2 regions of the Pseudomonas sp. TWI929 genome follow, and region 2 is predicted to be linked to the other one. Evidence: riboswitches for the same ligand, from Rfam matches in the RefSeq annotation. Region 2 holds a riboswitch; the other holds the start of a gene.
What was found. Region 2 has a riboswitch for cobalamin ahead of ABE456_RS08875 (CbtB domain-containing protein). Riboswitches for the same ligand answer to the same signal wherever they lie in the genome.
Positions count from the first base shown of each region.

Region 1: it holds a riboswitch for cobalamin, as region 2 does, so the genes downstream of both, ABE456_RS26355 (TonB-dependent receptor) here and ABE456_RS08875 (CbtB domain-containing protein) in region 2, are expected to answer to the same signal.

Region 1 is NZ_JBDJLK010000113.1:8,207-13,820, forward strand. Features, by position in the region: gene ABE456_RS26330 (AraC family transcriptional regulator) at 1-208, shown strand, start outside; gene thpR (RNA 2',3'-cyclic phosphodiesterase) at 340-885, opposite strand; gene lpxO (lipid A hydroxylase LpxO) at 1,044-1,943, shown strand; gene ABE456_RS26345 (carboxymuconolactone decarboxylase family protein) at 2,143-2,487, shown strand; gene ABE456_RS26350 (GNAT family N-acetyltransferase) at 2,566-3,135, shown strand; cobalamin riboswitch at 3,194-3,402, shown strand; gene ABE456_RS26355 (TonB-dependent receptor) at 3,511-5,614, shown strand, end outside.
Region 2 is NZ_JBDJLK010000014.1:23,620-29,233, reverse strand. Features, by position in the region: gene ABE456_RS08900 (response regulator transcription factor) at 1-444, opposite strand, end outside; gene ABE456_RS08895 (DUF1272 domain-containing protein) at 664-906, opposite strand; gene cobM (precorrin-4 C(11)-methyltransferase) at 973-1,725, opposite strand; gene ABE456_RS08885 (cobalamin biosynthesis protein) at 1,759-2,145, opposite strand; gene ABE456_RS08880 (CbtA family protein) at 2,145-2,831, opposite strand; gene ABE456_RS08875 (CbtB domain-containing protein) at 2,841-3,029, opposite strand; cobalamin riboswitch at 3,123-3,348, opposite strand; gene ABE456_RS08870 (GNAT family N-acetyltransferase) at 3,543-4,022, opposite strand; gene ABE456_RS08865 (LysE family translocator) at 4,146-4,775, shown strand; gene ABE456_RS08860 (alpha/beta hydrolase) at 4,797-5,614, shown strand, end outside.

The DNA.
Region 1 (5,614 bases), on a different contig from region 2:
GCGCTGCACCGACATGGCGCCGATGCAATACCTCAAGCGCCTGCGGCTACTCAAGGCCCAGCAAATGCTGATCGGTGAAGGCCTGGGGGTAGCGCAGGCCGCGCACCGGGTGGGCTACCAGAGTACGTCGCAGTTCAGCCGCGAGTACAAGCGCCAGTTCGAGCGCAGCCCTGGGGATGAGCTGCCATATCAAAGCTTACCGGTTTAGTCATTCACGGCCGCGTGCGATTTTGCAGGAACGGCCCTGTGGGAGCGGGTTCACCCGCGAAGAATCCAACACGGTGGATGGCACCGGCTTTGCCGGTGTTCGCGGCTAAAGCCGCTCCCACAGGGTCAGAGTCAATGCAAAAGCGGCCACTGTGCCAACGGCCAATATGCACCTTTGCGCGACTCGTACAGCGTGAAGTGGCGGGCGGCGAGGTAAAACTCCGGTGCGCTGCTGGCTTCTGGCGGCTGGCCGCGGTACTCCCTGGACAACGTCAGGTGCGGACGATACTCACGGCTGGCCGCTTCCACTCCCAACGGCAGCAGCGCCTGCTGCAGGCCGTACACCAGTTGCAACAGGGGCGGTGGTGTTAGCTGCGCCTCAAGCACCAGGGCGCCGGCCCGCTGCCACACCTGCAAACGGTCGAGCAACAGCCGCGGCGCCGTGGCCGGCAGCGCCAATTGGTCGACTGCCGCGCAAATCGCCGGTACCTGGGCGGCATCCACATCACCGAGGAACAGTAACGTCACATGAAAGTTGGCCGCCGGCACCGGTTTGCCGCTACGCAGGTTCAGGCCGCGCCGCCACTGGGCCAGGGCGCGGCGCTGGGTATCACTGACCGGTAAGGCAAAGAACAGCCGCTTGAACGGTGTACCGCTGGTGTGCAGATCCTGAACCATGTGGACTCCTGGACATGAATCGTTTGCGCAAGTCTGTAGGGTATTACACCTAAGTCGCCCCGCCGTTTCGTAACAATAAGTACAAACTACGCCCATGATTGTTTATGCTCGGGGGCTTATGCCATGGCGCATGGCCATTTTTCGACAAGTAAACGTCCATGAAAATTGCACTCGTACTCCTCTTCGTCCTCTCGATCGCTTATGTACACCTGCGCGGTCGGGTGCGCCACAAGCTGACCCGCCAACTGGGCGATCACTCCAGCTTCCTGGCACCGATCAACAGCTTCCTGTATCTGTTTTCCAAGCACCCGGCCAAGCCTTACCTGCCGGTAGAGGCGTTCCCCGAACTGAAGCCGCTGCAGGACCATTGGCAGGAAATCCGCGAGGAAGGCCGCCAGCTGCTGCACGTGGGCGAAATCAAGAAGTCCGAGAATTACGATGACGTCGGCTTCAACTCGTTCTTCAAGACCGGCTGGAAGCGCTTTTACCTGAAGTGGTACGGCGAAAGCCACCCGTCGGCGATGGCCCTGTGCCCGCGTACCACCGAGTTGCTGCAAGGCATCGGCACGGTCAAGGCCGCCATGTTCGCCACCCTGCCGCCGGGTGCCAAGCTGGTCCGCCACCGTGACCCGTATGCCGGTTCGTACCGCTACCACCTGGGCCTGGACACACCGAACGACGACGGATGCTACATCGACGTGGACGGCGAGAAGTACTCGTGGCGCGATGGCGAAGGCGTGGTCTTCGATGAGACCTACATCCACTACGCGGCCAACACCACCGAGCACAACCGCATCATCCTGTTCTGTGACGTAGAGCGCCCGCTCAAGTACCGTTGGGCAACCGCGTTCAACCGCTGGTTCAGCCGTAATGTAATGGCCGCCGCCGCCGCGCCCAATGATGCCAGCGACAAGACCGGGGGCATCAACCGGCTGTTCACCCGCATCTACAAGATCCGCGAGCGCGGCAAGGCACTGAAAAAGCGCAACCGCATGCGCTACTACCTGGAGAAGTGGGCAGTGGTTGCGGCGTTGGTGCTGGTGTTCATCTACATCTGATGGTTGTACGCAATCCCTTGTAGGAGTGGCTTTAGCCGCGAACACCGGCAACGCCGATGCCATCCACTGCGCTGGATTCTTCGCGGGTGACCCCGCCCCTACAAGTGCCAGCGTTTACCAACCAAAGTACAGGCCTCACACTGGCGACTCTTCGACTAGCCTGAAAGCTCCACTCGCAACTCCCCCCAAGGTGAAGACGATGAGCATGATGGACTGGGACGCCTACCGTAAGCAGTTGATGGCCGGCATCGGCGATCTCAAGCAACTCTCCCCCGACACCGTGGCCGGCTACATGACCGCCAGTGGTGCAGGGGCCAAAACCAACCACCTGGACGCCAAGACCCGCGAGCTGATCTCCCTGGCCGTGGCCGTGACCACCCGCTGCGACGGCTGCATCGCCGTGCATTCGCAGCAGGCAGTCAAGCATGGCGCCAGCCGCGAGGAAATTGCCGAAGCCCTCGGCGTGGCCGTGGCAATGAACGCTGGTGCTGCACTGGTCTATTCCGCACGGGCCATGGATGCGGTGGGCAAGGCCAACGGCTGAGCACAAACGGCGTCGCCGCCCTTGCGCGACGGCGCCGCGCCACCCAGACTGGGCGGCTAAGCACTCTCAGGAACCCGCATGATCCACATTCGCCCCATGACGCCCGAAGACTTCGAACGCTTCTGGCCTACCTTCCAGGCTGTTGTCCAGGCCCGTGAAACCTACGCATACGACCCGGCCCTGACCTTTGAACAGGCCAGCCAGCTGTGGCTGGAGCTGCCATTGCACACCCTGCTGGCCGAAGAGGATGGCGAGCTGCTGGGTTCGTATTATCTCAAGGCCAATGCCACCGGGCCTGGCGCGCATGTGGGTAATTGCGGCTACATGGTCTGCGAACAGGCACGTGGCCGGGGCGTGGCGCGCTTGATGTGCGAGCATTCGCAGAAGCTGGCACGCCAGGAGGGCTTTCTGGCCTTACAGTTCAACTCAGTGGTAGCCAGCAATGAAGTGGCAGTGGCGCTGTGGCACAAGCTGGGCTTCGAAACGGTCGGCCGCTTGCCCAAGGCCTATCGCCATGCCCGACTGGGGCTGGTGGACTGCCTGGTGATGTACAAGTGGCTGGCGGATGAGCCAGTGGTAGAGAAGCCGCCGCTGCTGATCGGGCGCAAGAACATCGAGGCACGGGTTTCGCGTCGGCGCGGGCGCTAACCTGCCTACCACGGCCCCATAACCCCAGCAAATTTGACGCCCTAACATTTCAATGGTCAGATGCGCGCCAGTTTCAGGTGTCCTGCGCCGCCGCGCGCAGGGTGAAACGGGAAGCCGGTGCGTCGTGTTGCCCACGACAAGTCCGGCGCTGCCCCCGCAACGGTAAGCGAGCGAACCCTTCGACAAACCACTGTGCACATGCATGGGAAGGTGAAGGTTTCCTGCCCCTCGCAAGCCCGGAGACCGGCCTGAAGCCTCACTTGGCAACCCGCGGTGGGCGGGCGCAGGCCGGTATCCGTGCGCGCGCTTGCGGGCACGGTGTGCCTTTGCGTGTTTTCCACCGGGATCCATTCATTCCTGCAGCAGTGGAACGACATGTCCCGTATGTTCAAGCTTCACCCTCTGGCGGCCTGCCTGGCCGTCGCCCTGCCGGCCCAGGCCGATGGCCTCGACCAACACCCCCTGGCCCTGCCTTCCACGGCCATCACCGGTACCTTCGACAGCCACGACATCGACCTGGCCACGCCCACCCAGGCCGGCTCGCGCCTTGGCCTCAGCGCCCTGGAAACACCAGCCAGTACCAGCAGTATCAGCGCCGAACAGATCCAGCAGCGCAACAACCTCACCGTGCAGGACGCGGTAACCAGGTCCCCAGGCATCACCTACGTCGGCTCCCCTGGCGATGGTGGCACGGGCCTTTCCGCTCGCGGTTTTGCCGGGCACGGCTCGGTGATGACCCTGTTCGACGGCGCACGCCAGTACACCGGTGCCGGCACCCAGACCTTCCCGGTTGACCCATGGATGGTCGAGCGCATCGATGTGATTCGCGGCCCCGCTTCGGTGTTGTATGGCGAGGGCGCCACCGGTGCGGTGGTCAACGTGATCCCGAAAAAACCGTTTGCCGGCGAGGTGCACAACCACCTGCGCCTGGGCTACGGTTCGTGGGACCGCCAGCAGCTCGGCCTGGACAGCGGCGGCAGCCTTGGCGAGCGCCTGAGCTATCGGCTGACCCTGAACCAGCAGGCCGGCAATGGCTGGGTCGACCGCACCACTTCACGCAGCCTGGCCCTGAGCGCGGCACTGCGCTTCGATGCCAGCGACGACCTCAGCTTTACCCTCGCCCATGACCGCGGTGAGGCACAACCTGCCAACTACTACGGCACACCACTGATCGACGGCCACTACCGCAGCAGCCTGCGTAATAAAAACTACAACGTGCAGAACGACGTGCAGCGCTACGACGACGAATGGACCCGGTTGACCGCCGACTGGGCGCTGAACGACCACGTCAGCGCCAGCAACCAGTTGTACTACATCAAGAGCCGCCGCCACTGGCGCAATGCCGAGAATTATGACTGGGACGCCGAGCGCCAGCAGTTGCTGCGCGGCAGCTACCTGGAAATCAAGCACAACCAGGAACAGTTCGGCGACCGCCAGACCTTCACCTTCGACCACTCGCTGTTCGGCCTGGCCAGCAAGACCGTACTCGGAGCCGAGTACAACAAGGTGCGCTTCAACGTCGACAGCAATGCGCCTTACAACGATGTCGGCGGCGACTACATCGACCCGTGGCAACCGCAGCCGGGCGGGTTCCACAGTGCCTCGCCGCTGCGCCCACAAACCCTGTCCACCACCCACACCTTCGCTCTGTTCGCCGAAAACCGCCTGCAGCTGAGCGATCGCCTGTCGCTGGTAACCGGCGTGCGCCGCGACCAGAACCACATCGACCGCGACAACCTGACCAACGACAGCCGCAGCGATCGCAGCCTGCAAGGTGGCAACTGGCGCGTCGGGCTGGTGTTTGCGGTTACCGACGACCTGTCGCTGTATGGCCAGTACTCCACCAGCGAGGACGGGGTCGACAACCTGATCAGCCTCAGCCCGAGCCAGATGCACTACGACCTGACCGAAGCGAAGCAGACCGAGGTGGGGCTCAAGCAACGTTTCTGGGACGGCCGTGGCGAATGGACCTTGGCGGCCTACCACATCGTCAAGAAGAAGCTGCTGGTGGACGACCCGATCACCCACGAGCCACAACAAGCCGGCCAGCAGACGTCCGATGGCCTGGAGGCGACCTTGGAACTGGCGCTGGCGCACCAGTTGCAAGTGTCGGCCAACGCGTCGCTGGTGCGCGCCAGGTATGACGACTTCGCCGAAATGGTCGACGGTGTCGCGCAGGACCGCGCGGGCAACCGACCGGTCAACGTGCCGCGGCGTACCGCCAACCTGTGGCTGAGCAAAGGCTTCGGGCAGCAGGTGGAAGTCGGTATGGGCGCGCGCTATGTGGATGAGCGTTATGCCGATACCGCCAATACCCAGAGCGCCCCCGGGTACACCGTGGTAGATGCCAACATCGGCTGGCAGGTGTTACCGGATGTGCGGCTGGGGTTGCAATTGAACAACCTGTTCGACCGTGAGTATGTGCAGTCGGCGTTCAGCGGGCAGCAGTGGCTGATGGGGATGCCACGGTCTTACTTTG
Region 2 (5,614 bases):
TTCCCGGTTGGAAAGGCTGGCCAGGCGCACTGGCTCGCTCTCCAGCGAGTTGCTGTTGACCGACATCTGCGGGAAGGTCGAGTAGCCCTTGACCAGGGCCTTGAGGGCAAACAGCAGGGCCTCGTGGTCCTCTTCCTTGGTGACGAAGGCGCCGATGCCGGCATCCAGGCAGCGCCGCACGTACAGGTCGGTGGCTTGCCCGGTCAGCACCATGATCTTGGGTACCGGTTCCAGGCATTGCAGGCGCTTGATCACTTCCATGCCGTCCAGGCCGGGCAGGCCGATGTCGAGAATGACCACGTCCGGGCGCAGATCGCGGGCTACCTGCGCCACTTCGCTGCCATTGCCGACCTCTCCGACGACATGAAAGCGCTCACGCTCGAGCAGTAGGCGCAACGACAGCCGGACGATGGGGTGGTCGTCGACGATCAGCACGGTTGTCATGAGGAAAACTCCTGTCGGGATGTGGTCCGCTTCCTTGATCACTCAGGAATACGTCTGCAAGTGGGGTTGTCGGAAGCGCTGCACGATACGACCATTCCCGAAGTTTGGTAATGCCGAGTATAGAAGTGTTGATAATCCCCGTGGTTGTTGTCGAAATTTCCTACAAATAACGGGAAAGACATCACCCTATCAAAGCGGCAATGTCTGTTTTTGGGCCAGTCAGGCGCAGGCGGAGTGCGCTTTGTTCACGCGCAGGGTCGAGGCGGGGTTATTGAGCAGCGCCTGGCCGACCCGCGTGGGGCGAGCCACCAACTGGCCGGAGCAGTTCGGGCAACGGCCCTGAAAGCGGGTTTCGGCACAGGTGCGGCAGAAAGTGCATTCAAAGGAGCAGATCAGCGTGTCGGGGCTGTCACCCGGCAGGTCGGTATCGCAGCACTCGCAGTTGGGGCGTAAGTCCAGCATGGGCATGACTCCTGTTCGCAGGCGGGAACCCGGAGTCTGCTACGCCGGCGGCAAGCCTGGCAATGCTCAGTCGCCAGGGCGATACAAGTGTGCGTGCCCGGCGCGGTACAAGGCCGACTCGGCGAACGGCGTGTCGCCCAGCACGTGGCCCACGAGGATCAGCGCCGTGCGCCGGAAGGCCTTGGCCGCAACGCGTTCGACAATATTGCCGAGGGTGCCGCGCACCCAGTCCTGGTCTGGCCAGGTGGCGCGATGGACCACCGCCACCGGGCAGTGCGCGCCGTAATGCGGTAGCAACTCATCGACGATGCGCGCCAGGTGCTTGACCCCCAGGTGAATCGCCAAGGTGCTGCCATGGCGCGCCAGGTCGCCCAGTTGCTCGCCCGGTGGCATCGGTGAGCTGTCGCCATAGCGGGTGAGGATTACCGTCTGCGCCACTTGTGGCAGGGTCAGTTCGCAGCCGAGCAGGGCGGCGCTGGCCGCCGTGGCGGTGACGCCGGGGATGATCTGGTAATCGATGCCCAGCACCTGCAGGTGGCGGATCTGCTCGCCGATGGCGCCATACAGGCTTGGGTCGCCGCTATGTACCCGGGCCACATCCTGGCCTTGTTCGTGAGCGTTGCGCATGGCCGCGATGATCTGCTCCAGGTGCAGCTCGGCACTGTTGATCACGGTCTCGGCCTGGTGGCCTTCGAGCACGGCGGCCGGTACCAGTGAGCCGGCATAGATGATCACCGGGCACTGGCGGATCAGCCGTTGGCCCTTGACCGTGATCAGTTCCGGGTCGCCGGGGCCGGCGCCGATGAAGTAGACGGTCATGGAAAGTCCTTGCAAGAAAAGGATATGAAGCGTTCAGCAGGCCAGGGCGAGCGTGGCCGGACCCAGTACCTGACGGGGCAGCAGCAACCGGGCAGTGCCAAGCCACTGGCTGGCCAGGGCCAGGGCAGCGCTCTCCGCCACGCCCCAGCAGCCGCTATGGGCATGGGCAGCGGCAGAACGATGGCTGAGCAATGGTTCGTAGGGTTGCAGTTGCGCGCCATGGTACAGCACCAAGGGCAAACCGAGGCGATCGGCCAGTTGCTGCAAGCCGGGTTCGTCGGCCTTAAGGCTAATGCTGGCGATACCGCGTAGATCGGCCAACGCCAGGCCCTGGTGTTCCAAGGCCTGGCGCAGCAAGGTTTGCAGGGTATCCGCCGGGCAACCCCGGCGGCAACCGAAACCGGCGTAAAAAACCGGCATCAGGCCTGGCTGGAACGGCGGAACAGCCATGCGCTGAGCAGGCCCAAGGCCAGCCAGAAGGCGGCGTTGGTCAGCCAGGAGGCCAGTTTGAACTGGGTTTCCAGTGCTTCGGGGGCCAGGCTTTCGTGCACTTCGGGCTGCGGTGCGCCGATTACATGGGGAATGACCAGCAGCACGGCGCCCAGCGCCTTCAGCAGCCAGTGGCGGGCGAATACCAGCATGGCCAGCCCCAGGGCTGTAGCGCTGGCTGTGCCAACCCACCAGGCCTGGCGTTGCCCCAGGTCGGCGGCCGCAGTACCTGGCAGTTCTGGTGGCAGGCCCAGGGTCGGGGCCAGGCAGAACACGGCAAAGCCGGCCAGCCCCCACAATGCGCCAGTGCCGGCGCGCTTGGGCTCGCGCAGGCTGTACAGGGCGGTGAGGATCAAGGCGAAGCCGACCGCGACCACCAGGTTGCCACCGGTGGTAGACAGCACGCGCTGCCAGCCGTCTTCCGGCGACCAGGCTTCGGCACTGTGTTCATGGGCGGCCACTTCACTGCCATGTTCGTGGTGTGCGGCCGGTGCCGCAGACTCGTAGGTTTCTGCCTCGAGAATCAACGGGGCGACCCAGAAACTCTGCAGCAGGGTCAGCAGCAAGGCAGCAAGCAGCCCGCTGAAGCCCGCGGTACGGGCAATGCGCGTAATCATCGGGCGTACTCAGTGGCAGGGGAAGGCGGCGCTGTGGCGGGTGTCGTGGGCGGCGTTGTGCACGGCCTCGATGTGCGAGAAGCCGGCGAAGTACACCAGGCACAGGCCCAGCAGGCTGGCGCCGACGGCGATGACTACACGCTGACTGAGGGTGACCGGGGTGGCAAGGCTGTGCTGCTTGGCGCTGGTGACGGGCATGACGCGTTCCTCTGCTTTTTTGTGGGCAACGGGCGAGCGCGGCAGCCCCGGGCATGATTGCCCAGGGGAATGCAACAGCGCCCGCCCACCGCGGGGTGTTCATGAACGCCAGGCCGGTCTCCGGGCTTGCGAGGAGGAGCAGGGCTCCTGGAAGGCGTCACCTTCCCATGCCGAACTACCGGGCACAGTGGTATAGACGCTTCGCTCGCTTACCGTTGCGGGGGCAGCACCGGCCTTGTCCGGCCCTGTTTGCAGGGCCTGCGACGCACCGGTTTCCCGTTTCACCCCCATTGGGGGCACCTGAACGTGAGGTGTAAGGAGAGCATGGGGCGGGCTTGGCGTCAATTGCCAAGTACCGCAGCAGCAACCCATAAGCTGAAGGAGATTGCCCAGCCCTTTGGGCTGCGCTGTCACGCAGATAACTGTGCTGGCAGCTGCTCCGCGTACCCTGTGGGAGCGGGCGCGCCCGCGAAGGGGCCGGCACAGGCGACAGACAGCAGCCAGTTTGCCCAATCAACCCCGGGCAAACGCCGCCAGTTTCTCCCCATCCAACCGGTAACGCACCCACTCGTCCTGCGCCTCGGCCCCCAACTTCTCATAGAAGCCGATCGCCGGCTCGTTCCAGTCCAGCACACTCCACTCCAGCCGCCCGCAGTTGTTCGCCACTGCCTCGCGGGCAATGTGCTGCAGCAACTGCCGCCCGGCGCCGTCACCGCGCTGCTCGGGCGTCACGTAAAGGTCTTCCAGGTAAATGCCATTGCGCCCCAGCCAGGTCGAGTAACTGTAGAAGTACACCGCAAAACCGATAGCCCGCCCATCGCGTTCGCACATCAGGCTGTGCACGGTGCTGCCTTCGTCGAACAGGCTGTGCTCGATGTCGGCAAGGCTGGCGACCACTTCGTGGCGGGCGCGCTCGTACTCGGCCAGTTCAGTGATGAAGGCCAGGATCTGCTCGGCATCGGTACGAACGGCAGGTCGAATGGTGAGGCTCATGGGGACGGCTTCCTTGATCCAAGTGGCGGTACAGTAATGTGTATCTACATAATTTATTAGAACTGTATCGGTCGCAAGAGAGGGCGACTCCGTTAGTGTGACAGCACCTATCAAGAAAGTGGAATGCCCGCCATGCTTGCCTCTGCCGACTTGCTGACTGCCTTCGTGCTGTTTGCCTTCGTGTCTTCCATTACCCCTGGGCCCAACAACACCATGTTGCTGGCCTCGGGGGTGAACTTTGGCGTGCGTCGCTCGATCCCCCACGCGCTGGGTATCAGCTGTGGCTTCATGGTGATGGTACTGGCCGTCGGCCTGGGCCTGGGTGAGGTGTTCAAGGCCTGGCCGCCGTTATACACAGTGCTGCGCTACACCGGCGCCGCTTACCTGCTGTACCTGGCCTGGAAGATCGCCACCTCCGGGCCGGTCGGCACGGCTTCATCCAGCGCACGCCAACCGCTGGGCTTCTGGGGCGCGGCAGCCTTCCAGTGGGTAAACCCCAAGGCCTGGGTGATGGCGGTGGGGGCGATTACCACCTACACGCCGGCGCAGGGCTATGTGACCAATGTGATCGTCATTGCTGCCTTGTTCGCCCTGGTCAACCTGCCAAGCGTGGGTGTGTGGGTGATGTTCGGCAGCGCCCTGCGCAACCTGTTGCAGAACCCGCGCTGGCTGATGCTGTTCAATGTCCTGATGGCCTTGCTGCTGGTGATTTCACTGTACCCGCTGCTGTTTGTAGAATCGGCGTTTTCCTAGCCCCGCGAGTGCAGCAAGCCGATGCAGTTGATCCCCTGGTCCCACGAATGTCCCGAAGGCTTCACCCTGCGTGGCTGGCGAACCCCGGCCAGTGGCAAGCCGTTGCTGCATTTTCTGCATGGCAATGGCTTCTGCTGCCTGGCTTACCAGCCATTGCTGATGCGCCTTGGCGAGCATTTCGACCTGTGGCTCTGCGATGTCCAGGGGCATGGCGACAGCGACCATGGCGGGGTGTTTCGCGGTTGGAACCGTACCGCCGCCCTGGCTGTGGAGGCCTTTCAGGCCGGGCGTGAGGAGTACGGCGACGTGCCACGGTTTGCCGTGGGGCACAGCTTCGGTGGCGTGCTTACCGGGCTGATCCTGGCCAGTGAGCCGCAGCTTTTCGCGCGTGCCGTGCTGCTGGACCCGGTGCTGTTCAGCCGGCGTATGCTCGGTGTGATGGGGGCGGCGGCACTGGTCGGCCTGCATCAGCGTCATGCCCTGGCGCGCAAGGCTGCTAACCGGCGCAGCCACTGGCCAGACCGCGAGGCGGCGCTGGCTTCGCTGCAAGGCCGTGGCATCTTCAAAGGCTGGACCGATGCGGCGCTGCAGGCCTATGTCGAGCATGCCATCGGCGATTGTGGCGAAGCCGTGGTGCTCAAGTGCCGGCCCAGCCGTGAGGTGGAAATCTTCAGCTCGTTCCCAAAGCGCATGTGGGCCAGCCTTGGCGCAATCAGCACGCCGACGCGGGTGTTGTATGGCGAACATACTTACCCCTTCGTACCCCACTCGGTGAACCGCCTTACGGCGCTCAACCGCAATGTGAGCGCGCAGCAGGTCGCTGGTGGACACTGTTTCAT